DNA from 4 places in the Vibrio jasicida 090810c genome. Region 1 is predicted to be linked to each of the others. Evidence: predicted binding sites of a transcription regulator. Region 1 holds the regulator's gene; each other region holds the start of a gene.
What was found. The regulator PurR, encoded in region 1, represses purine synthesis genes. The targets are predictions, from matches to a motif close to TNANGNAAACGTTTNCNTNA.
Positions count from the first base shown of each region.

Region 2: a site for PurR is predicted at 1,778-1,797, ahead of purT (formate-dependent phosphoribosylglycinamide formyltransferase). Genes of this name have one in related genera too.
Region 3: a site for PurR is predicted at 1,747-1,766, ahead of folD (bifunctional methylenetetrahydrofolate dehydrogenase/methenyltetrahydrofolate cyclohydrolase FolD). Genes of this name have one in related genera too.
Region 4: a site for PurR is predicted at 1,585-1,604, ahead of ihfA (integration host factor subunit alpha). Genes of this name have one in related genera too.

Region 1 is NZ_CP025792.1:1,124,048-1,127,186, forward strand. It holds gene torD (molecular chaperone TorD) at 1-279, shown strand, start outside; gene purR (HTH-type transcriptional repressor PurR) at 722-1,726, shown strand; cyclic di-GMP riboswitch class I at 2,006-2,095, shown strand; gene C1S73_RS05300 (TfoX/Sxy family DNA transformation protein) at 2,212-2,802, shown strand; gene C1S73_RS05305 (TVP38/TMEM64 family protein) at 2,923-3,139, shown strand, end outside.
Region 2 is NZ_CP025792.1:681,091-684,229, reverse strand. It holds gene C1S73_RS03305 (thiopurine S-methyltransferase) at 1-457, shown strand, start outside; gene purT (formate-dependent phosphoribosylglycinamide formyltransferase) at 537-1,712, opposite strand; gene cdd (cytidine deaminase) at 1,860-2,747, opposite strand; gene C1S73_RS03290 (LrgB family protein) at 3,016-3,139, opposite strand, start outside.
Region 3 is NZ_CP025792.1:1,316,324-1,319,462, forward strand. It holds gene C1S73_RS06115 (beta-ketoacyl-ACP synthase) at 1-809, shown strand, start outside; gene C1S73_RS06120 (hypothetical protein) at 849-1,442, opposite strand; tRNA gene C1S73_RS06125 (tRNA-Arg) at 1,556-1,632, opposite strand; gene folD (bifunctional methylenetetrahydrofolate dehydrogenase/methenyltetrahydrofolate cyclohydrolase FolD) at 1,837-2,697, shown strand.
Region 4 is NZ_CP025792.1:684,501-687,639, forward strand. It holds gene C1S73_RS03310 (RelA/SpoT domain-containing protein) at 258-1,031, shown strand; gene ihfA (integration host factor subunit alpha) at 1,167-1,463, opposite strand; gene C1S73_RS03320 (AEC family transporter) at 1,992-2,870, shown strand; gene C1S73_RS03325 (metallophosphoesterase family protein) at 2,958-3,139, shown strand, end outside.

The sequences.
Region 1 (3,139 bases):
CAGGTTGATGAGAACCTGAAAGAGCCAGCGGATCACTTAGCGGTTGAACTAGACTTCTTAGGTAACATGATCATTCGTTCTAACGAATTAGAACAAGACAAACACATGGAAGAAGCGTTCGAGAAACAGAACGACTTAATCCAAAAGCATCTTATGTCTTGGTTGCCACAGTTTGCTGCGAAATGTAAGCAATTCGACGAATTTGGTTTCTATGTAAGCGTTGCGCAACTATTAATTGCATTTTGTAAACTGGACAGCACCTACCTTCTTGGTGAATAATTGCCGCCAATTTCAGGGAGCTCGCAAGCGGGCTCCCTATTTTATTCGTTAATTTTTAATCTAGCACATAGAAGCCCTTTCCATTTAGCAGTTAAAATGTGACCTCAATAGCGCAAAACACCTGCTGAAAATATTGCTAGTGTGCCCACATCAGTCTAAAATGTGAGCGCAAACGATTAAATACGACTTATATGTAAACCGCTGAAATATGGCGGTTTTTGTGTTTTATTAACAAGATTGCTGACCAATTCCTCACTTATATAAGTAAGGAACATGAGATTCAGCAACAAATGTTGCTACAAACCTTTTTATACCGATTTCGGAACAACCGCTGCCTAATTAATTGAACCTTAAACTTCAGATATGGTTCAATTCGCGCAACATACTAAGCGTAAGGTTGTATTCACTACGGTATTCAGTAGCTCGATACAGGACATCATTTATGGCCACTATAAAAGACGTTGCTCGCTTAGCCGGCGTTTCTACCACAACAGTTTCGCACGTAATCAACAAAACGCGTTTTGTTGCTGAAGCAACCCAAGAAAAAGTAATGAAAGCGGTTGATGAACTAAATTACGCGCCAAGTGCAGTTGCACGTAGCTTGAAGTGTAACTCAACTCGCACTATCGGTATGTTGGTAACGCAATCGACTAACCTTTTCTTCTCAGAAGTTATCGACGGCGTTGAGAGCTATTGTTACCGTCAAGGTTACACGCTGATCCTATGTAATACTGGCGGTATCTACGAAAAGCAACGTGACTACATTCGCATGCTAGCGGAGAAACGTGTAGATGGCATTTTAGTGATGTGTTCTGACTTAACGGAAGAGCTAAAAGAGATGCTTGACCGTCATTCAGATATCCCGAAAGTGGTGATGGACTGGGGTCCAGAGAGTTCGCAAGCTGACAAGATCATTGATAACTCTGAAGAAGGTGGCTACATCGCAACAAAATATCTGATCGACAATGGTCACACTGATATTGCTTGTTTGAGCGGTCACTTCGAAAAAGCCGCGTGCCAAGAACGCATTGCAGGTTACCGCCGCGCAATGGCAGAAGCAAACTTAGCAGTAAATGAAGATTGGGTACTTGAAGGTAACTTTGAGTGTGATACTGCCGTACTTGCTGCTGACAACATCACAGCAATGGACAAACGCCCGACTGCCGTTTTCTGTTTTAACGATACCATGGCGCTTGGTTTGATGAGTCGCTTGCAGCAAAACGGCATCAAAGTACCAGAAGATATCTCTGTCATTGGTTACGACAACATCGAGCTAGCAGAGTACTTCTCGCCACCGCTAACGACTATCCACCAGCCAAAACGTCGTGTTGGTAAGAATGCGTTTGAAATTTTGCTAGAACGCATCAAAGACAAAGAACATGAAAAACGCATTTTCGAAATGCAGCCAGAAATTGTTGTTCGCAACACAGTTAAGAAACTGAACTAAGCGGCATCGAAGTTTTATAAAGCGCTCGTAAGGGCGCTTTTTTATTGCCTAAAAATAACATTCCAAAAACATTTCAGAATATAAATACCTCCCCTCATTTAGATAAGTTGCTGTTTTAATTGGGCGTAGTCCATTTCCTACATCAACCTTTTGTATGACAAGGGACCGTTCCCAAATATGAAACCAAACACATCAAAAAATCACTATTAACTGAACCAAGATCACACTTTCATGTTTGAAACGTGATGTTAATTCAATATACGAAGTATTCTCAAAGTGTCACGCACAGGGCAAACCATTCGAAAGGGTGGGACGCAAAGCCTCCGGCCTGAACCATCTTATTAGATGGAAGGTAGCGGGGTTACCGATGGCAAATATGCATTAAGTGAGTTTACCCTTTAATGACATTGTGTCTGCATGCATTTGCTAATCTCTCGGACCTGATTTTTGGTGGCGTAATATTAATTACACCGAGATAACACATCATGGATAAACCGATACTCAAAGACTCAATGAAGCTGTTTGAGGCACTTGGTACTATCAAGTCGCGCTCAATGTTTGGTGGCTTCGGGCTTTTCGCCGATGAAACGATGTTCGCACTAGTTGTAAACAATCAACTTCATATTCGAGCAGACCAACAAACTTCATCTGACTTCGAGACTCAAGGACTAAAACCGTACGTCTACAAGAAACGTGGTTTCCCAGTGGTCACGAAATACTATGCTATTTCTGATGATCTATGGGATTCAACGGATCGCTTGATTGATGTTGCAAAGCAATCTCTTGAGACTGCTAAGCAAGAAAAAAAACAGCAAGCGAGCACCAAGCCTAATCGATTGAAAGACCTTCCAAATCTACGCCTAGCAACTGAACGTATGTTGAAGAAAGCAGGCATCGACTCTGTCGAGCAATTAGAAGAAGAAGGTGCCTTAAGCGCATACAAAGCAATCCAAGATACGCATGCCTCTACGGTAAGCCTTGAGTTGTTGTGGGCGTTAGAAGGTGCAATCAACGGCACCCATTGGAGCGTCGTCCCTCAGTCTCGCCGAGAAGAACTGATGAGCGCATTGTCTTAACGCGCACTATCAGCATGACATTGAGTAAAAACCGCAGTTTTCATACTGCGGTTTTTTTTTTGAAATTTTTTCTTCTCTTATTCTGTCTTATTATTTAAGAAGCCAAATGGAGTAATTACGATGAATAAGAAACTGATTTTAGGACTGATCCTGCTCGCAACCATCCTCTTTTTAGGAGTGAATTTTGGCCAGTATCTCACCTTAGAAAATGCCAAAGCACAACAAGCAGCACTAAATACGTTCATTGACCAAAACTTTGTGTTTGCTGCGGCGACCTACTTCTTGGCTTACATCGCAATCACCGCTTTCTCTATTCCAGGAGCCGCCGTTGTTACCC
Region 2 (3,139 bases), 440 kb from region 1:
TGTTGAGCTAAGCCAAATTGCGGTAAGAGCATTTTTTGCTGAGCATTTCTATACCCCGACCGTTACGTCGATTAACGGCATGCATGAGCTGTATCAGTTCGACGAGCTGTCCATTTATACAGGTGACTTTTTTACTGCGCCAGTTTCTAAAGCCGATATCATTTATGATCGTGCAGCCTTGGTTGCATTGCCTCAAGAGATGCGAGAAGAATACGTAGTTCGTCTTAAGCAACTGTTGAACCCTGGCGGACGTATTTTACTTGTGACTCTTAACTACCCACAGGATGAGATGTCAGGACCTCCATTTAGCGTGCCAGTCGAAGAGATTGAACAGTTGTTTACGGGTTATAAGGTAACTTGTTTAAATGTCGACCAAGCCGACGAAAACCATCCGAAAATTGCGAAGAAAGGTCTAAGTCGCTTCTCTGAAGAAGTGTACTTAATAGAGAGCGAATAAAGGGCTTTCGAACCCACAGAAAGAAAAAGCGCAGCCAAATTGAGCTGCGCTTTTGTACATATTGAGCTGATTAACGAAATCAGTAAACGATCTGTACTTTAGATGCGCTGTTCACTGCATCTTCAATCGAATCTTCAATCGTTTTACGGCGAGTTAAAACGACACCTAAGCGACGGCGACCGTCGATTTCTGGCTTACCAAACAAGCGAACTTGTGTTTGTGGTTGAGCCAGCGCTTTTGCAATATTATCAAAGCGGATATCGGTGGAGGTGCCTTGCCCAAGAATGACTGCTGATGCTGAAGGACCATACTGAACGATGCTGTTAATCGGCATACCAGTAAACGCGCGAACATGAAGTGCAAATTCAGACATTTCTTGAGAAATCATGGTTACCATGCCAGTGTCGTGTGGGCGAGGGGAAACTTCATTAAAAATAACCTTATCGCCTTTAACAAATAGCTCTACACCAAAGATGCCGTAGCCACCTAGTGCATTAACGACTTTCTCTGCTGTGTATTCAGCCGCTTTGATGGCGTTGTCTGACATTGCTTGTGGCTGCCATGATTCACGGTAATCACCATCTTCTTGGCGATGCCCGATCGGAGCACAGAAATGCACTCCGTCAGCTGCGCGCACGGTTAACAGTGTGATTTCATAATCGAAGTCAATAAAACCTTCAACAATCACACGTCCAGCACCTGTACGCCCACCTTCTTGTGCATAATCCCACGCGGTTTGAACATCTTCTTCTGATTTGATAACGCTTTGACCTTTACCTGAAGAGCTCATCACTGGCTTCACAACACATGGGATACCAACATGTTCTACTGCCGCTTTAAAGTCCTCAAAGCTATCAGCAAACTGATAAGGGGAAGTGTTTAGCGCCAACTCTTCAGCAGCAAGACGGCGAATGCCTTCACGGTTCATTGTTAACTTAGTTGCTTTCGCTGTAGGAACAACATTCAAGCCTTTTTCTTCTAATTCGACTAATTTGTCGGTCGCGATAGCTTCAATTTCAGGAACCACGTAAGCAGGTTGCTCTTTGTTGATGATCTCTTCCAGTGCCTGACCATCAAGCATGTCGATGACGTAGCTACGATGCGCCACTTGCATCGCTGGAGCATCGGCATAACGGTCGCATGCGATTACTTCCAAACCAAGACGTTGACATTCAATTGCCACTTCTTTACCAAGCTCGCCAGAGCCCAAAAGTAATACACGGGTAGCATGAGTGCTAGTAGCAGTACCGAACATAGTGTTCCCTTACAAAATAAAGTGATGAAACAGAAATTGCAGAGGATCATACTGATTTTTACGGATGAAGCAAACGTTTGCGCATGGTTTTTGATAATAAAAAAGGCCCTACTTCAAGTAGAGCCTATCTCTTAAGCATCGTATGAATTAAACGTTCACAAAACTCACTGGAATATCAGGATTTAGTGCTTCTAGCGTTGATTGAGTATCAGCTAGGTGACTGATCTTGCCTTGTGAGTTTTCAACTAAGGCTGCTGCTTTGATGTCTTCAAACTGCTCACCCGACATCAAGATCTGAATCAGAGCAACTTGAAGTGGAGGAAGGCTAGGGTTGAACGCTGCATTCTCTGCATACGCGCCTTGGAATACGCGACCGCTGTTCATCTCAAGCGCAATACCGCTTAAGTTGTTAGTGTATGGCGCGTGGCTGATGTTCATCGCATTGACGGCTTTTTGGATTAAAGCATCGTCTTCATCACAAACAAACTCGTGCTTCACCTCAGCCATAAGACCTGACTCAATGCCTAGATCCGCTGGACCAAACGCTTCAGGAAGGTAGTGATGAAGTGACTTTTCTTCACGTTCTGGTAATTGGATCTTCAGTTCTTTCGCGGTGCTTAGTTCATTCATGAACTGACGGCAGTGACCACAAGGGCTGTAGTTGATGGTAATGTCTTTTACGCCATGTTCGCCTTTCATCCAAGCGTGGCTAATCGCGCACTGCTCAGCATGAACGGTTTGACCCAGTTGAACGCCGAAAAACTCCATGTTCGCGCCAAAATAAAGACGACCTGTTAGGCCGCGAACAATCGCACCTACATAAAACTCAGAAATCGGAGCGTAAGAAAACGCTGCGGCAAAAGGAAGTAGAGCAACACGAAGCTCTTTGTCTGAAAGGTTGGTAGCGTTCAGCAGCTCATCAAACTGTTGCTCAGAAATAGTGGCATCAAAATCGTCAGCGAGAACGATAGGAGCAAGATGTGTTGAAAGTGCTTCAGGAGCGCTTGCTAGCGCCTGTTCAATGCGACTTTTCATGTCGAATCCTTGTTATTGCATGGACAGTTATTCTATGCGAAAGATGGAAATGTTCTGTGCTTTAGATCACGTTAATGTCTGTAATGATAATTTACGTTACATAGTTAGAGTGAGCTCACACATGTATTCGATTGCACAGAGGCTTAACGTTATCTCTATCCCATAAATAACTATATCAACTCAGATTCATACTGCGAATTTTTTGGAAAGGAGTTAAAGCCTGCTCAGTCTATTTACGTCAAGAAAGAGCAGGCTTTGGCATTTATCTTTATTGGTATAACCAAACGGCTAAAGCAAAGAAGCTTGGCGCAAGTATCGATGTGATAATACCGCACAACACGAGTGCGAGTGATGAAAAGGCAGCATCACCGGGTTGTTTCTCTGCGCAAGTT
Region 3 (3,139 bases), 190 kb from region 1:
TGATGCCGCACACGACTGCAGTTAACGTTGGGCTGTTCTTCGGCTTACGTGGTCGAGTGATTCCGACCAGCAGCGCCTGTACTTCTGGCAGTCAAGCGATTGGTTACGCCTACGAAGCTATCAAACACGGCTACCAAACCGTTATGGTTGCAGGTGGCGCTGAAGAGCTTTGTCCGACAGAATCGGCTGTCTTCGATACCCTTTTTGCGACCAGTCTAAAAAATGAAGAGCCGAAAAGCACACCGAGGCCTTATGACACTGACCGCGACGGCCTAGTGATCGGTGAAGGTGCGGGTACGTTGGTTTTAGAAGAATACGAACACGCCGTTGCACGTGGTGCGACAATCTATGCAGAGATTATCGGCTTTGCAAGTAACTGCGATGCGGCACACGTGACGCAACCTCAAATGGAAACCATGCAGATCTGTATGGAAATGGCGTTACAGAATGCAGGTATTCCTGCGGATAAAATCGATTATGTTTCCGCTCACGGAACGGCAACCGACCGAGGAGATATCGCAGAAAGTAACGCGACTGCCAATGCACTCGGTAAGGTGCCAATCAGTTCTTTAAAGAGCTACTTTGGCCATACTCTAGGCGCTTGCGGCGCTATCGAAGCCTGGTTAAGTCTTGAGATGATGCATACAGGTTGGTTTAGCCCGACCCTCAACTTGGATAATCTCGATCCACAATGTGGTGATCTCGATTACTTATCCGGTCAAGGCCGTGAACTAGAAGTGGAATACTTAATGAGTAACAACTTCGCGTTCGGTGGCATCAACACTTCGATCATTTTTAAGAAAATTTAACCCGTTAAAAAAGCGCTAGTAGAGACTAGCGCTTTTTTATTAGTATGCGACTGAGCGGTGCTTACAGCGATAAACGTCCGCAGATACCGACGTCGGATTCTGGCCGTCAGTTTCGATAACTTTGACTACGTGGTAGCGATTTCCGCCAGCCATGTAAACTTGGTTTGATAACTCATCAAATAGAGTACCTTGCTGTTGCTCTGCCACAACTTTATTACCAATCACCTTACATTCATTATTTTCGATTTCAGCAAACGAGATTGGTTGCACTTCATTAGCACCAGGTAACAACATAATCTTTGTCGCTTTTGCCACGCTCACACTCGGCGCTGATGGACAATTGAATAGTTCGGCAACCACACTAGAAGGACGACCACGACTGGTATCAAGAACCTTAGTAATATGGTAGCGGTTTCCACCAGAAGCATAGGTCTGGTTCTTCAGCATTCGGTCAACATTGTTAGGGTGTGCATCTTCAATGATGTAAGAGTCCACCATTTGACAGTCAAGGTTTTGAACCGCAACTTTTGTAATCGGGGAAATATTGGTAGCTTGAGGAAGAACGCGCACTTTGCGAGTAACGCAGCCACTTAAAAGAGAAAGCACAACGGCTGTAAGAATGATTTTTTTCATGATTCAAGAGCTAAAGAGAGAAAAGAACAAATATCTCTGAAATGAGTCATTTAGACATCACCAGAACGACAAAGCCCCGATAACTCGAGGAGTTATCGGGGCTTTTGAATAAATGGCACGCCCTATAGGATTCGAACCTATGACCACATCCTTAGAAGGGACGTGCTCTATCCAGCTGAGCTAAGGGCGCGCTACAGGGACAGGATTATACGAGTTCAAGCGCTTAAATCAACGGGTTTTCATAACATTCTGATCTGAATGCCTAAAAAAAGGGCACTAAAGCGATAAATGTTCAAAAACACCCCAAAGCAAACGTTTGCGTATGGATGTTAAATAGATTTTCTGCGACAATGCGCCGCAAATAATTTGCCTTCTCAATTTAAAAAGGAAAGTCATGACTGCTCAAAATATAGATGGAACTCTCATTTCCCAAACTGTTCGATCCGAAGTTGCAGCACGTGTGAAAGCTCGCGTTGAGGCTGGCCTTCGTGCTCCTGGTCTTGCAGTTGTTCTTGTTGGTGAAGATCCAGCTTCTCAAGTTTACGTTGGCAGCAAACGCCGTGCGTGTGAAGAAGTTGGCTTTGTCTCTAAGTCTTTTGACCTTCCTGCGACAACGTCGGAAGAAGAGTTGTTGGCACTTATCGATGAGTTGAACAACGACGCAGAAATCGACGGAATTCTTGTTCAGTTGCCACTTCCTGCTGGCATCGATGCAACGCACGTTCTTGAGCGTATTCACCCAGAGAAAGACGTGGATGGCTTCCACCCTTACAACGTTGGCCGTCTAGCACAGCGCATTCCTAAGCTTCGTTCTTGTACGCCAAAAGGCATTATTACGCTGCTTGACCGTTACAACATCGAACTACGCGGTAAGCATGCGGTTGTGGTTGGCGCATCAAACATTGTTGGTCGCCCAATGACACTTGAGCTGCTTCTTGCTGGTTGTACGACAACAACTTGTCACCGCTTTACCAAAGACCTAGAGGGTCACGTTCGTCAAGCTGACCTTGTTGTGGTTGCAGTTGGTAAACCAAACTTCATTCCTGGTGAGTGGATTAAGAAAGGCGCTGTTGTGGTCGATGTGGGCATCAACCGTCTTGAATCTGGCAAACTAGTCGGTGACGTGGAATACGATAAAGCACGTGAGAACGCGAGCTTCATTACTCCTGTACCGGGCGGTGTTGGCCCAATGACAGTAGCAAGCCTAATTGAGAACACAATGCTGGCTTGCGAACAGTTCCATACGAAGAAATAAAGAATTACGATACTGATAGGGCTCCGCAGGGGGCCCTTTTTGTTTGGAGTAATAACCCCCTCTAAGTCCCCCTTGAAAATGGGGAGGACTGGACTGAGTTCGCTTTTAGTTCGCTGACTTATTCAAACACCGAAACCGGATTTAGTTCAGAGCAACAACCCCCTCTAACTCCCCCTTAAAAATGGGGAGGACTGGACTGAGATCGCTATTCGTTCGCTAACTTATTCAAATGCAGCTACCAGATTTAGTTCGGAGTAATAATCCCCTCTAACTCCCCCTTGAAAATGGGGTGGACTGGACTGAGCTAGCTACTCGTTTGTTAACTTATTCAAATGCAGCTACCGGATTTAGTTCGGAGTAATAATCCCCTCTAGATCCCCTCTGAAAATGGGGAGGACTGGATCGCTCTAACAGATGCAATCAAAGCAAACATTATATGAAT
Region 4 (3,139 bases), 440 kb from region 1:
ATTTGTCTATGTTGTTCATCTTTGGTTAATACAGCATTGGTAGAATAGCTATCGTTCAAGAATGAACCCTTCCTTTTTCTGGTTGTCAGAATAAAGGCAAGCGAAATGGTGATCTGGAACACGATTCTACTATTAGGTTAAAACTCAGCCTTGGAATCTTTCACAGAGCCCCCATTAAATAGGTAGTACCTGATTTGCGAATCTTAGTGACCTTTTCGTTACCCATTTTCTAAGTGCAAGCAAGTTAAGGAGAGTGAATGAGCTTATTTCTACGTACTACAGCATTGATGCTTCTAGTACTAAGCCGTGCGCCGGCGTTCGCCGCACTTCCAAATGTCACAAATAACGAACAAGATCGTTCAGCTAGTCAAAACGAAGTTTGTTCAAAATTGTTCAAACATAGCCTTAGTGGTTTGTATGGTATTCAGTCAATCGACTCCAAACCAACTCAGCCTTATTCAGATTTCGACGTACTTTACAGCAAAGCTCACCAAGCGCAGTTCGAGCTAGAGACTATCTGTAAAAGTACTGCCCTTCTTACTGATGCTCAGCCTTACTTTGCTGGCGTTAAATCTCAGCACCGTGCCGAAGAGAAAATTGTTCACGAATTGGACGGTCAAGTAAACCGAATCACTGACTTAGCACGTGCAACCATTGTTGCTGACGATGTAGCAAGCTTGGTTTCGGTATACGAAGCGTTAGAGCGTGAAACAACGATAGTTAAAGTGAAAAACCGCTTTAAAAAACCAACAGCTTCCGGTTATCGAGACCTAAACCTCTTAGTTCGTTTGCCTAAGACCAACCTCGTTGCCGAAGTACAGCTGCATTTAAAAGCTATTGCGGATGTAAAAAACGGTCCAGAACACGACTTATATGAACAAATTCAGAAATTAGAGCGTCAAGCTCTAGTGGAGGATCGCCATTTGAATGACTTAGAAATGGCATCAATTAGAAACATGCGTACGCAATCTAAAAACTTGTATCAAGAGGCATGGCATCCATACCTAACGACACACTTAGAAGCGGCATAATTGACATAAACTGATGTACTTAATACTAAAAAACCACCGAAATTGCGGTGGTTTTTTATTTGTTCTTTAGTAAATACCGAAACCTACAGACAAAAAGACCACGACAAAGCGTGGTCTCAATCCATGTTACATGGCTTACTGGTCTGCCTTTAAGTTCTCTACGCGAGCTTTCAACTTCTGACCCGGGCGGAACGTAACGACACGTCGAGCAGTAATTGGAATATCTTCACCAGTTTTCGGGTTACGACCAGGTCGTTCGTTCTTATCACGAAGATCGAAGTTACCAAAACCTGACAGTTTTACCTGTTCGCCACTTTCCAGTGCCTTACGAATCTCTTCAAAGAACACTTCCACCGTTTCCTTGGCGTCCCGTTTACTAAATCCCAATTTATCAAACAGGTTTTCTGCAAGTTCGGCTTTTGTGAGCGCCATAAAACTTTCCTCAAAGCTATGTTAAACAATGCTACCTTATGTGTAGCGCCAGAGCAGTTTTACCCTACCAATTCAACAACATATCGGGGTTACATCAGGAAGTGTATGCCAAGCTTATGATTTTCGCCAACTTTTTTCTTTGCTAATATATCGTTCACTGGAAGAGGAAGCTACTTTACCCACCAATATTTCGAGATTTTACTTTAATTCTCTCTTTTCAAGGAAAAATATCCAGTTCAAATTACTAGTTTGAAAACAAAAAACAACATTAATCACTATTTAACAAAAATGTCAGATACTGGTCAATTTACAAACAATTGACAAAAAACTTTCCAATTTTTCAGTGGTTTGAGTGATGAGCAATATAGATCTGACCAGTACCATTCAAGTTACTTTTAATGCAGATACTGCTGATTTTTCCATAAAAAGAAAGCTTGAACGGTGCCAATATTCTGATGAGATAACAATGACGACATAGAGAAACGTTGGTACTGTTTGCAAATAAATAACTCCCGTTCAGAGCGCCCAATGTTTCACCAAGTCATCAGTATTCTGTTCCCTGTTTTTGCTTTAGCTTGTGCGGGTTATTTAGTCGGACGTTATATCAAACCAGATTTTCGGCCGATCAATCGCATCAACATGGATGTGTTTACTCCTGCATTGGTCTTTTCGTCTTTGGTCAGCATGCCTCTTGATATTGGGCAAGCCCCCCTCCTACTGGCCGCAATTATTGCTGTTATCGTCCCTGGATTACTCATGCTACCCATAGCCAAGTTAACAGGACTCTCTTTCAAAGCGTGGGCACCACCACATATGTTTAGAAATAGCGGAAACCTTGCAATTCCGTTGTTCACCTATACTTTTGGAGAGCTAGCTCTCCCTTCTGCAGTATTGTTGTTTGTGGTTTCTGCCTGTTTACATATCAGTTTGGGCGTGATGCTTCTAAGTAGTGGCAACCCATTGAAGCAAATGTTTAAAATGCCTATTTTTATCTCTGCTTCTTTAGCACTCATTATCAACCTTTCTGGATTCAACGTTTGGCCACCATTTTACGAAGCGACCGCTTTACTTGGACAAGCCGCTGTCCCTGTCATGCTGCTTTCTCTGGGTGCTCAGATGTGTAACTTAAGACTTGGTGGTTTGAGAGTAGGGTTGCTTTGTACAGTGCAGTCGTTGTTAACTGGTGCGGTCGCGTTTGCGGTAATTTATTGGCTTATCCCACTTCCAACCATGCAATTGCAAATGATGGTGCTATTTACAATGTTGCCACCAGCAGTGATGAATTATCTTTTTGCTGAACGATTGAACATAGAGCCGATGACCGTCGCCTCTATGGTGCTATTTGGTAACTTCTTTAGCATTCTCACGCTACCATTACTGTTAATGTTTACGCTTTCATTGACATAAAGGCATCAAAGCTCGCGGACCACACAGCGATTAACAATGTTACACTGCACTAAATAACTCAATAGAATGTCAGGCTATTTCATAATCGTGCGTACCGTTATCCAAATTAGTGATTGCCACTTAAGCGATGAATCCAGCTTTAACCGCCTTCGCAAAGCCCTTAATACGGCTCAAAATGAAAACACCTGCGACACTCTCCTACTGACAGGAGACCTATGCTGCAACCCTAGGGCTAGCGACTATCAAGCTTTGCTTGCGTTCTTAAATAA